DNA from 3 places in the Devosia lacusdianchii genome. Region 1 is predicted to be linked to each of the others. Evidence: predicted binding sites of a transcription regulator. Region 1 holds the regulator's gene; each other region holds the start of a gene.
What was found. The regulator LexA, encoded in region 1, represses DNA repair genes until DNA is damaged. The targets are predictions, from matches to a motif close to TGTTCNNNNTGTGTTCNG.
Positions count from the first base shown of each region.

Region 2: the regulator LexA is predicted to act here: its motif matches at 1,456-1,473, upstream of dinB (DNA polymerase IV).
Region 3: the regulator LexA is predicted to act here: its motif matches at 2,016-2,033, upstream of MF606_RS21185 (YifB family Mg chelatase-like AAA ATPase).

Region 1 is NZ_CP092483.1:2,203,466-2,207,641, forward strand. Features, by position in the region: gene MF606_RS10730 (molybdopterin molybdotransferase MoeA) at 1-654, shown strand, start outside; gene lexA (transcriptional repressor LexA) at 762-1,475, shown strand; gene MF606_RS10740 (hypothetical protein) at 1,475-1,813, shown strand; gene MF606_RS21745 (nuclear transport factor 2 family protein) at 1,831-2,250, shown strand; gene MF606_RS10755 (IlvD/Edd family dehydratase) at 2,640-4,176, opposite strand, start outside.
Region 2 is NZ_CP092483.1:1,107,774-1,111,949, forward strand. Features, by position in the region: gene phnE (phosphonate ABC transporter, permease protein PhnE) at 1-148, shown strand, start outside; gene dinB (DNA polymerase IV) at 191-1,438, opposite strand; gene MF606_RS05420 (bifunctional diguanylate cyclase/phosphodiesterase) at 1,658-4,105, shown strand; gene MF606_RS05425 (SDR family NAD(P)-dependent oxidoreductase) at 4,102-4,176, opposite strand, start outside.
Region 3 is NZ_CP092483.1:4,273,047-4,277,222, forward strand. Features, by position in the region: gene MF606_RS21175 (glycoside hydrolase family 25 protein) at 10-849, opposite strand; gene MF606_RS21180 (SMP-30/gluconolactonase/LRE family protein) at 1,076-1,963, shown strand; gene MF606_RS21185 (YifB family Mg chelatase-like AAA ATPase) at 2,085-3,608, shown strand; gene MF606_RS21190 (hypothetical protein) at 3,605-4,051, shown strand; gene MF606_RS21195 (NUDIX domain-containing protein) at 4,054-4,176, shown strand, end outside.

The DNA.
Region 1 (4,176 bases):
CTGGTTTTGCCCGGCACCGCGCTGGGCCCCGACCAGATCGTCGCCTCTAATAGCTTCGGCCTCCGCCCCTTGCTCCATCCTTATGCCGAAACAGTCACCGACTACGGCATAGCCCGCGACGATCGCGCCGCCCTCCGGCAAACGCTGGAGACCATCTTCGCAGCCGAGCCCGACATCCTGATCACGACTGGCGGCGCCAGCGTCGGCGATCATGACATCGTCCAGGAGATCCTCGTCGAACTCGGCGTAACCCTCGACTTCTGGAAGATCAACATGCGCCCCGGCAAGCCGCTGATGTTCGGCACCCGCGGCAAGACACTGATCTTCGGCCTACCAGGCAATCCCGTGTCGGCCATGGTCACGGCCATCGTCTTCATTAAACCCGCCCTGCGCCGCTGGGTTGGATATACGGGCCTCAGCAAATGGTATCTTCCGCTGGCCGGCCCGACGCCAGCCAATACAGCGCGCCGCCACTTCATGCGCGCACAGCTCATCCATACGCCGACCGGACCAGAGCTTTTCCCGATATCGCAGACCGACAGCGGCCATACTTCGTCTTTGGCCCAGGCAGAAATGCTGATTGTCCAACCTGAATTCGATCCGGGGCAAGACGCAGGAACGATTGTCGAAGCGCTCGCCATCGACGCGTTCTGATTGTCTTGGCGCCCGCAAGACTGATGAGCATATCAGCATATTGCAGAACATAACTGGAACACGTATAGTCGTTCTGCCTATGTTCCGATTCTGTTTCCGAGGGGCCAATGCTGACGCGCAAACAACACGAGCTGCTGATGTTCATCCACGAGAGGATGAAGGAAAGCGGCATCCCGCCATCGTTCGATGAGATGAAGGATGCGCTCGATCTGGCGTCCAAGTCTGGCATCCATCGGCTGATCACCGCGCTCGAAGAACGCGGCTTCATCCGCCGCCTGCCCAATCGGGCCCGCGCACTGGAGGTGGTCAAGCTCCCCGATTCGATGAACCCCTCGCTCGGCGGCCGCAAGGCGCGCTTCGAGCCATCGGTTATCGAAGGCAATCTGGGCAAGGTGGCGTCGCCTCCCGCGCGCGTATCCTCTGGCGAGGACTATGCGCGACCAATTTCCATTCCTGTTATGGGACGGATCGCGGCCGGCACGCCGATCGAGGCGATTCAGACCCATTCCCACACCATCATGGTGCCGCCCGAAATGCTCGGCGCCGGCGAACATTATGCACTCGAAGTGCGCGGTGACTCGATGATCGAGGCCGGCATTTTCGATGGCGATACCGTGCTGATCAAGAAGCAGGATGCCGCCAGCACAGGCGAGATCATCGTTGCTCTCGTGGATGATGAAGAAGCGACCCTCAAGCGCTTGCGTCGCAAGGGAAATACCATCGCTCTCGAAGCCGCCAACCCGGCTTACGAAACACGCATTTTCCCGCCTGATCGCGTCAAGGTTCAGGGACGCCTTGTTGGCCTGTTGAGGAAGTACTGATGCGCGCCGCGCTGCTTCTGGCCCTGATGCTGGTTGCAGCGCAGGGCGGCCCGTCGCTTGCGCAGGAAGTGTCCGCACGCGAGACTCGCTGCTGGGTCGGCGACGTGGCCTTCACGGCGGGCGTCGGTATCAATGCAGGCGGCGGTGTCGCCGTCTGCCGCGCCGGAACCGGCTGGGAAGCGGGCGAGCCCGATACCCCAGTGGTCGGTTGCGTGCTCGAGGACAAGTTTTCCTCGATCGGTGCCGTGGTTGGCATACGCAACAACGACAGCCTGCTGCTGCAATGCGACCCCAGCGGCCGCTGGACTACGGTGAACACGCGCCTTGCCGGCGACTGAGTTCAGGAGGCCGGGCTTTGAGCGATGGGGCCTCCAACCCAGAGCATATTGCTGCGGAAGCGGCGGCGGTGATGGCCGAATATGCCGAGCGGATCAACCATCACGATTTCGGTGATGTCGCGCCGCTAATCGCTGATGATGCAGTGTTCTGGTTTAGCGACGGCTCCCATAGCGGCCTGGCGGCGATCCGGGCGGCCTTCGAGGCAACTTGGGCTGTTCTGACCGAAGAAATCTATCGAATCGAGGCGCTACGCTGGATCGCGGCAGGCGACGGTGCAGCCAGTTGCATACACCTTTCATTGGCAGGCCACCGTCAATGGCAAGCGCGAAGCCGGCTCAGGTCGCGGAACCTCGGTTTTGGCGAAGCGGCCGGACGGCTGGAAGATCGTGCACGAACATCTCAGCCCACCCCGGTGACCAATGCCCGGCTTCGCTAGGTGGTAGGATGTCGGACCGGCCTAAGGCGCTGGACTGAGCGATCCATTTGTGGATCGTCATTGCCCGGCCTGGCCAAGCAGTCCATTTCTCCGCACGTGCTGAAGCATCGATCACCCGGACAAGCCGGGCGATGAGGATGGAACCGAAGGGCGGTTCGAGGCGCGTCGCGGTTGATCCGCCTCACTATCGGAGACCTCACGGCGCGCTTATCGAACCACGAGATCGAGCGAGTGGAGGCTTGGGTGCCACGACCTCGTGGTTCGACAGGCTGCGGCGAACGCGACAGAGCGCGCCATGTCTTAGGCAGCGCATCGACGCGAATTCACAGTAGCCGGCAAGAAAAAGGCCCGCCGAAGAGCGGGCCTTTTGGTTTGCCGACCCGCGAACCTTAGTGATTATCCCGCGGTACGCCGTTGGTCTGGGCGATGCGCTGATAGGCCACAGCGGGCTTGAGCACTGCGCCATTGCCGAGCTGGTCGACAATGCCGCGCTGGATTTCCTGCCACGGCGTCTGGTGCTTGGGGAACTTGTAACCGCCGGTGGCTTCCAGGTCGGCCCGGCGGGTCGCGATTTCCTCGTCAGAGATCAGGATATTGGCCTGGCCCTTGTTAAGGTCAATCCGCACCCGGTCGCCGGTACGCAGGATAGCGAGATTGCCACCGGCCGCCGCTTCCGGCGAAGCGTTGAGGATCGAGGGCGAGCCCGACGTGCCCGACTGCCGGCCGTCGCCGATACAGGCCAGGGCGTGAATGCCCTTCTTGATCAGGTAGGATGGCGGCCGCATGTTCACGACCTCGGCAGCACCCGGATAGCCGATAGGGCCGGCACCGCGCATGAACAGCAGCGTGTTTTCGTCGATTTCGAGCGACGGATCGTCGATCCGGTGGTGGTAGTCCTCCGGCCCGTCGAACACCACCGCCTTGCCTTCGAACATGCCCGGATGTTCGGGGTTGTTGAGGTAGCGCTCGCGGAATTCCGACGAGATCACTGATGTCTTCATGATGGCGTTGTCGAAGAGATTACCGCGCAGCACGAGGAAGCCCGCATCGGTCTTGAGCGGGTTGTCGAAGTGACGGATGACCTTGTCGTCCTGAATCGGCGTATTGCGGCAGTTCTCGCCAATGGTCTTGCCGTTGACGGTCGGTGCGTTCTCGCGGATCAGGCCCTGGGTCATCAGTTCGTTGACCACCGCCGGCACGCCACCGGCATGATAGTAGTCCTCGCCCAGATACTCCCCGGCCGGCTGCAGGTTCACCAGCAGCGGCACCTTGTGGCCATGGGTCTGGAAATCCTGCAACTCCAGCTCGACGCCGATGTGGCGGGCAATGGCCTGGATGTGGATCGGCGCATTGGTCGACCCACCAATGGCGGAATTGACCACGATCGTATTGATGAAATTGTCCTTGGTCAGGATGTCGGATGGCTTGAGATCTTCATGTACCATGTCGACGATACGCTTGCCGGTGCGATAGGCCATTTCCTGGCGATCGCGATACGGCGCGGGAATGGCCGCCGAACCGGGCAACTGCATGCCCAGAGACTCGGCCAGCGAGTTCATCGTCGTTGCCGTGCCCATGGTGTTGCAATAGCCGGTGGACGGCGCCGACGACGCGACCAGTTCGATGAACTGGGCATAGTCGATCTCGCCCGCGGCCATCATCTGGCGGGCCTTCCACACAATGGTGCCCGACCCGGTGCGCTCGCCCTTGTGCCAGCCGTTTAGCATCGGCCCAACCGACAGCGCGATTGCCGGAATATTGACCGTCGCAGCACCCATAAGCATGGCCGGGGTGGTCTTGTCGCAACCGATGGTCAGAACCACGCCGTCCAGTGGGTAGCCGTAGAGCACCTCGACCAAGCCGAGATAGGCCAGGTTGCGGTCGAGGCCGGCGGTCGGGCGCTTGCCGGTTTCCTGGATCGGGTGC
Region 2 (4,176 bases), 1.1 Mb from region 1:
CGGTCTCAAGCTGCTGGAGGCGATGGGCACCAACTCCGACTGGGACAAGGTTGCCTATATGGTGCTGCTGATCCTGGGCGTAGTGTTCGTGTTCGACAACATCTCCAATGCCATCCGGTCGCGGTTGATCGGGCCTGCCGCGCATTGATGCGAACCTCTTACCTCGCCCCTCTGGGGAGGGGTAAGAGAGCTACAGCTGCTTCTCCGCCAGCTCCCTGAACGCGTCTGGTACCGAGCGTGGCGCTTCCAGTATCACCGATCCATAGCCGATGGCATCCCAGCCGAAGCGGTTGCGGACCTTGTCCATGGCCCCATCGGCCTGGCGCCGCGCCGCACCTGTGCGGGTGCCGGGGCGGCGCGCATCCTCGGCGCCGCCTAGCGTAAACTCGAACTGCATGGCCCGGTCGGGCACGAGATGCGATACCGAAATGGCGAGCAGGGAGATGTCGCGTTCGTGCGGAAACTCCTGGCGCACGCCTCGCACCAGCTCCTCAGCGACTTCCGCGATGGTGGTGGTTGCCGAGATCGGCGCTCCGAGCGTCATGGCCCGGGTCACCGCACGCATATCGGCGAAACGCACGCGAGTGGTGATCGTCCGGCCAGACCATTCTTTGCCGCGCAGTCGCGAGCCGATGCGGTCGGCCAGGAGCCGCAGGGTAGGGCGGAACACCTGTTCGCGGAACGGCCTGCGTCCCAGCGCCGACTGCGCTCCCGCCGAGCGGGCCCGATGGTCGGTGACGATGGCGCGCGGATCGCGGTTCCAGGCGAGCGCAAACAGCTTCTCGCCGGCGGCATGGCCAAGCAGGCGTTCCAGCGAACCGCCGGTCGTCTGCGCCAACTGGCCGATGGTCACCACGCCCTCCTCGGCCAGCTTGGCCTTGGTGACCGGCCCGACACCCCACATCAACTCCACCGGCAATTCGTGCAAAAATTCCAGCTCGCGGGCCGGGTCGATCACGACCATGCCGTCGGGTTTGGCGACTTGCGAGCCAATCTTGGCCAAATGCTTGGTACGCGCCACCCCCACCGATATCGGCAGGCCGAGTTCATCGCGCACGCGGCGGCGGATGGCGATGGCTATGGTCTCCGGCGAGCCGAACAGATGTTCCGTCCCAGCCACATCGGCAAAGGCTTCGTCGATAGAGATGCGCTCGACGAGCGGCGTGTAATCGTCGAGGATTTTCATCGCAGCGTCGCCGAGCCGCTGATACTCCCCGAAGTGGCCGCCGACGAATATCAACTGCGGGCAGAGTTCCTTCGCCTTGCGCCCCGGCATGCCGCCATAAACACCGAACCGCTTGGCTTCGTAAGACGCCGCCAGCACGACGCCGCCACCGACCGCGATCGGCTTGCCGCGCAGGCCAGGGTCCAGCAATTGCTCGACCGAGGCATAGAATGCGTCGAGGTCAGCATGAAGGATTGTCGCCGCATCCACGATTTCACCTTGTTGACGAATAGAACATAAAGGGAACAAATACGCCGGGGAGTCAAGGTCGGTCACAACCGGATTCACCGTCATGTGGTCCGTTACGGTCGGCTTGTTTTTGGCATGGTGCCGTCGTGTCCAAAAAGTGAAAACGGAGAAAACCCTTCCGTAACACCACGTTAAGTGAAGTTACTTAGGGTATGCCGGCTCATCTTTACTGGCGGCGTTCCCTTGTTCTCAGTAGTCGATTTCTTTTTTGTCGGGCACGACTTCCGCTTCGTTGCCATGGCCGCTGTCGTGTGCCTCATCTCCTCCTATGCCTGCATGAGCCTTGTGCGGCATGGACGCCGCACCGAAGGGGGCATGCGCACCTTGTGGAACGCGGTGGCGGCGGTAGCTGTGGGCTTCGGCATCTGGGCCACGCATTTCCTTGCGGTGCTGGCCTTTCGGCCCGGCTTCGATTTCGCCTACGACATCGCGCTAACCGCCGTCTCGCTGGGCTTAGCCATCGCTGTCTGTGCCCTCGGCATTGCCATGGCCATGCACGGTACCGGCAAGAAGGACCACTTTCTTGGCGGCGCGGTGGTGGGTATCGCGATTTCGACCATGCACTATACCGGCATTGCCGCGCTGGTGATGGGCGGCAGCATTGGTTGGGATAGCGGCATGGTCGCCATCTCGATCATCGCCGGCATGATCCTTGGTGGCATCTCTTTCGTGACCGCCATGTCGGGAGGCTGGAAGAACCTGGCGCTGGGCACAGCGCTGCTGACGGCGGCGATCTGTGCGATGCACTTCACGGCCATGGGTGCGGCCGACTTCTCGATGTGCTTCCCGCTGACCGCCAACGGCAACCTGGCCGGCGGCTGGATTGCTGCAGCCGTTGCGTTCGTTTCGCTACTGATCCTCGCCGCAGCGTTCGGCAGCGTGCTGCTCGACGAGGCCGACCGTCGTCGCACGGCGCGCGAACGCGAGCGCGAGAAGGCTGATGCCGAGAGGCTCAGCGAGGTCACCGGCCGACTGGAACTGGCAATGCGTCACATGGCGCAAGGCCTCAGCCTCTATGACAGCCATGGCGTGCTGCGCCTGCACAACAAGCGACTGCCCCTTCTGCTCGGGCTCGACCCGGAAACCGACCTGACGGGCAAGACCTTCCGCGAGGTCTGCCGGCTGGCCATCATCGGCCCGGGCCCTGCGCCCGCCAATGTCGAAGACCTTGCCGATCGCGTCGTCGCCCAGCACCAGCCGCTTATCCACGGCGCGGGCGGCGATGTCGTGCACACCTTCGCCAATGACCGCTCGGTGCGCGTCACCCACAATCCGATCGGCGATGGCTCTTGGGTGGCCACCATCGACGACATTACCGAGCGGCGGCGATCGGAGGAAGCGATTGCCCACCTGGCGCGCCATGACAGCCTGACCGGATTGCCGAACCGCGCGCTGTTCAACGAACGCTTTGAGGCGGCTCTCAACGAAGCCGATGCCGGCGACAACAATCTGGCCGTCATCGCCATCGATCTCGACCGGTTCAAGGAAATCAACGATACCTATGGCCACGCCGCAGGCGACGGCGTGCTGCAGGCTCTCGCCAACCGCCTTACCGAGGGACTAAAGGATGGCGAAGTCGTCGCCCGGCTCGGCGGCGATGAGTTCGGCGCGCTTAAATCCTTCACCTCGATGGATAACCTGCGCGACTTTCTCGCGCGCATCGAAGCGGCCCTATTTGGTCGCGTTGCCATCGACGGCACCGAACTCAGCACTGCGGGCAGCATTGGCGTCGCCATCTATCCCGACGACGGCGCGGACCGCTCCAAACTCATGAGCAATGCCGACCTGGCCATGTATCGGGCCAAGGCCGAGTTCGACCGGCGCATCTGCTACTATGAAAGAGAGATGGACGAACACGCCCGGCAACGCCGAGACATGGCCAAGGACATCTGGGCCGCGTTGGAAATGGACGCCTTCTACCTTGTCTACCAGGTGCAGAAATCCGTCGCGACCGGCGAAATCACCGGCTACGAGGTGTTGCTGCGCTGGGACAGGCCCGGCTATGGCAATGTCTCGCCCGCCGACTTCATCCCGGTGGCCGAGGAATGCGGGGCCATTGGCGCCATCGGCAACTGGGTTCTCCGCATGGCCTGCCTCGATGCCGCGTCCTGGCCCGAACCCTACAAGATCGCCGTCAACGTATCGGGTTTGCAACTGGCACAGGTCGAGCTGATCGACACCGTGCGCAATGCGCTGATCCGCTCCGGACTGGCCCCGGCGCGGCTTGAGCTGGAAGTCACCGAGACGGCCATCATCGCCGACAAGAAGCGGGCGCTGCACATCCTGCGGCAAATCAAGGCTATCGGCGTGTCGATTGCCATCGACGATTTTGGCACCGGCTATTCCTCGCTCGAAACGCTGCGCAGCTTCCCCTTCGACAAGATCAAGCTCGATCGCTCGTTCATGACCGAAGTGGAGGTGAACGACCAGTCCAAGGCCATCGTGCGCGCCATTCTGGCCCTGGGGCGCAGCCTCAGCGTGCCGGTATTGGCGGAGGGTGTGGAGACCAGCGCTCAGCTCGACGTGCTGCGCATCGAGGGGTGTAACGAAGCGCAGGGCTTCCTGCTCGGGCGGCCGGGCCACATCGACTGGGCCGACACGCTCGAACCGTTGCTGGTCAACGCCCGCTAGGGCATCAACTGACCGCCATTGACCTCGATGACCTGGCCGATGAGATAGCCGGAGAGAGCTTCGGAGGCGAG
Region 3 (4,176 bases), 2.1 Mb from region 1:
GTGCCCGGATTACTTCGCCGATTGGCACCGGCCGGTCGGGCCGAGCGAGGCGATGGCGCGCGGATCGCAGCCGGTGAGCAGGAACGTGATCCAGTCGTTCTGATTGCCATAGAAGGCGTTGCGATCGACCTCGCCCCTGACCCCGCGCACCACGCCGGTCTGCGTCCACTGCCAGAAGGTCCAGGTGCGGTTGCCGTAGCGCTCATGCGGCTCGGCGGCGGTCGAGCGCAGCCAGAAGGCATTGGGGAAATACTCACCCTCGAGAATGTCGCGGTGGAAGTTCATGTCGGTATAGATGATCGGCAGCTTGCCGGTATGGCGCTCCATGGCGTCGAGCATGACGCGGATCTTTTCGAGAGCGTCGGCACGGCTGGGTTTGTTGCGGCAGCTCGAGTGGTTGTTCCACTCGAGATCGAGCACCGGCGGCAGCGCATCGGGGTCGTTGGGTACGTTCTGCGTGAACCACGCGGCCTGTTCGGACGCCAGCGAGCACCAGGTCATGAAGTGATAGGCGCCACGCGGCATGCCGGCATCGCGCGCCCGCACCCAATTGGTGCGGAAATTGGGGTCGATATAGTCCTTGCCCTCGGTGGCCTTCATGAACACGAAGTGGATGCCGCTCTGGAAGGCCGTACGGAAATCCACGTTCTCCTGGTAGCGGGCCACGTCGATACCCTGGATGGGCATGCCGCGGGCGCGGTCGACGCCGGAATGGGGCCGGTTATCGCCCTGGATCGGACCATAGAGCCCGCCACCCGACGAACAGGCGACCAGCAAGGCGGCCAGCAGCGCCGAAATCGTGCCCTTTGCGATCGCGGAAAACGAGGGAAAAGGCAGGCTGACGCGCATGAAAAGTACTCGACGCAAAGACAAATTGAGCCTTTGAATCAACATGGTCGGGTTAATGGGTGATTAGGTTTACCTTTGTGGCAAGCGACGTGGTTAACAAGCCATCTTTCGTTCGCTTTGTGTTTCTCTGTGCCCTGAGCACCGGATTCTCCCCGGTTGTCGAAATAGCCGATCTTCGCGCGACATTGTGCTGACCGATCCAGTGGCTCAAACTCGGAGAAGCACGATGTCCACCAACGACAAGTCGCCCCAATTGCAAACCGTCACCGACGGCATCATGATGGGCGAATGCCCGCGCTGGCACGAGGGCAGGCTGTGGTTTGCCGACTGGATCGGCCAGAAACTCTATTCAATCGACGCCAGCGGGCAGCGCCGTGTCGAGGCGGCTGTCGTTTCCCTGCCCTTCTCGATCGACTGGTTGGCCGACGGCACGCTGCTGGTGGCCCATGCCTGGCAGAACAAGCTGCTGCGCCGGCAGGCGGACGGCGCTTTCGCCACCCATAGCGACCTTGCGACCCTGTCGGCGTTTGGCTGCAACGAGCTCGTCGTCGATGGGCGCGGCAATATCTATGTCAACAGCATCAACGAGGCGCTGGAGGGCGGGCCGATGGCCAGCTATGTCGAGTTCCAGCGCACCGGCCTCAGGCCCGGCGTCATCGGCCTCGTCTCGCCCGATGGCACCGTACGACAGGTGGCCCAGGAGCTCGCTTTCCCCAATGGCATGGTGGTGACGCCTGACAACAAGACCCTGATCGTCGCCGAATCCTTTTCGGCGGAGCTGACGGCCTTCGACATCGCCGAAGACGGGAGCCTGGAAAACCGGCGCCTCTGGGCCCGCATCGAAGGCCAGGGCGCCGACGGTATCTGCCTTGATGCCGAAGGCGCCGTCTGGGCCACTTCCGGCCCGCGCTGCATCCGGATAGCAGAAGGTGGCCAAGTGCTCGACGAGGTTGGGGTTGACCCGAGCCTTATGTGCTTTGCCTGCATGCTCGGCGGCGCTGACGGCAGGACGTTGTTCATCGTCGCCAATGCCTGGGGCAGCGATGCACCCACCCGGCCCACCGGTAAGGTCTTTGCCGTGCCGGTGGGCGCGCAGCATGCCGGCTTTCCTTGAGGCCTGGCCCCGGTCCCAGCGGCGGGAGCGCCCGCTTCCGCTGTGTGCATGTTGTTCGCTTTACGTTCTTGTTCGGAACCAGCCGCTTTGCTAAGCTCGCCCGGGGCTTGGGGAAAAGCGCATGGTCACCCGTGTAGCGACAGTGGCGTTCCAGGGCATTGAGGCGGTGCCGGTGGATGTGCAGGTGCAGATTGCGCCGGGCCTGCCCAATTTCATTCTCGTCGGATTGCCCGACAAGGCAGTCAAGGAATCGGGCGAACGGGTGCGGGCGGCGCTGGTCGCTTCGGGCCTGGGCCTGCCGCCCAAGCGCATCACCATCAATCTGGCGCCTGCCGACCTGCCCAAGGAAGGCAGCCATTACGACCTGCCGATAGCGCTGGCCATCATGGCCGCCATCGGCGCCATTCCACAGGATGCGCTCGACGGCTACCTGGCGCTGGGCGAGCTCGGCCTCGATGGGAGGCTGGCCCATGTCGGCGGCATCCTGCCGGCGGCGATCGCGGCGCAAGGGCGCGACCTGGGATTGATCTGCGCCCAGCTCTCTGGCGCCGAAGCTGCCTGGGCCGGCGACGGGCTGGAGATCGTCGCGGCGGAAAGCCTCCTGGCGCTGGTCAATCACCTGACCGGCCACCAGCTTGCCGCCCGGCCGGTGCCGCGCAAGCATATCGCCAAGGGCAACCTGCCGGACCTCAGTGAAGTGCGCGGTCAGCTGGTGGCGCGGCGCGCACTCGAAGTGGCGGCTGCCGGTGGCCACAACATGCTGATGATCGGGCCGCCCGGTGCGGGAAAATCCATGCTGGCAGCGCGGCTGCCTTCCATCCTGCCGCCGCTCGATCCGCGTGAACTGCTCGATATTTCCATCATCCAGTCCATTGCCGGTGAACTGGCGGGCGGCGCTATTTCCGATCGCCGGCCGTTCCGGGCACCACATCACTCCGCCTCGATGGCGGCCTTGGTGGGGGGTGGGCTCAAGGTCCGGCCGGGTGAGGTCAGCCTCGCCCATAATGGCGTGCTGTTTCTCGACGAACTGCCCGAATTCGCGCCGAGCGTGCTCGATAGCCTGCGCCAGCCGCTTGAAAGTGGTGAAACCGTCATCGCGCGCGCCAATGCGCGGGTGAGCTATCCGAGCCGTGTGCAGCTTATTGCTGCGATGAATCCCTGCAAGTGCGGGCTGGCAGGTACGCCCGGTCACACCTGCCGGCGCGGCCGTGCCTGCGCCGACGATTACCAGGGCCGGGTTTCGGGGCCATTTCTGGATCGCATTGATATCCGCATTGACGTGCCGGCGGTGACCGCCGCCGACATGATCGCCCCAGCCGAGGCAGCTGAGAGTTCCAGCGTCGTTGCCGAGCGCGTTTCCCGCGCCCGCCAGACGCAGCGCCAGCGCTTTGTCGAGTACGGCGCGCCCGATATCTTCACCAATGCCGCCGCCGGCCCGACGCTGATCGAAGCGGTGGTCAATCCCGACAAGGACAGTCAAATCCTGCTGCTGCAGGCGGCCGAGCGCTTCAGCCTGTCGGCCCGCGCCTATCACCGTGTGCTCAAGGTGGCGCGGACCCTGGCCGATCTGGCCGGTGTGGACAGGGTGGCGCGCCCCCATATTGCCGAAGCCCTGAGCTACCGGCTCAATTTCGGTGCGGCGTGACGGAAGCGGTGCTCCATCAATGGTCCTATAGCCGAGCGCGCGACAGCGAGGCGATCATCCTGCCGGACGGCCGCTGCGACCTGGTCGTCGAGATCGGGCGCGATGGGGTCGTGAGCCTGCATTATGCCGGCCTCGACACCAGGATGCATCGCTGCAGCGGGAAGCCGGCTATGCCGATGGACCGGCGCAGATGGACGGAATACAGCGCGATGACACAACCCGGCGACCGGATGGTGGTTTCTCAAGGTCAATGTGCCGCGCGATCGCCTGGCGCTCAACGATCGGGAAATCTCGTACGGGATCGCTGGCGCGAGGCGGCGCCCCTGTTTAGAACCGTGGCGGATGCTGAGCTGGAAAGGCTCGATGCCCTGGCGCAGCACCCTGAGCAGGCGCTGCTCGATATCATGCCGGATTGGCTGGCTGGCGCTCGAAACGGGGATTGATCATGCGGCACAGGATTTCGGCGGGTGCGCTGGTTATACGCGGGCAGAGCCTGCTGCTGGTTCGGCATTTCCGCCTAGGCGTTCACGATTTCTGGGCCCCGCCCGGCGGTGGCGTCGAGGATGGG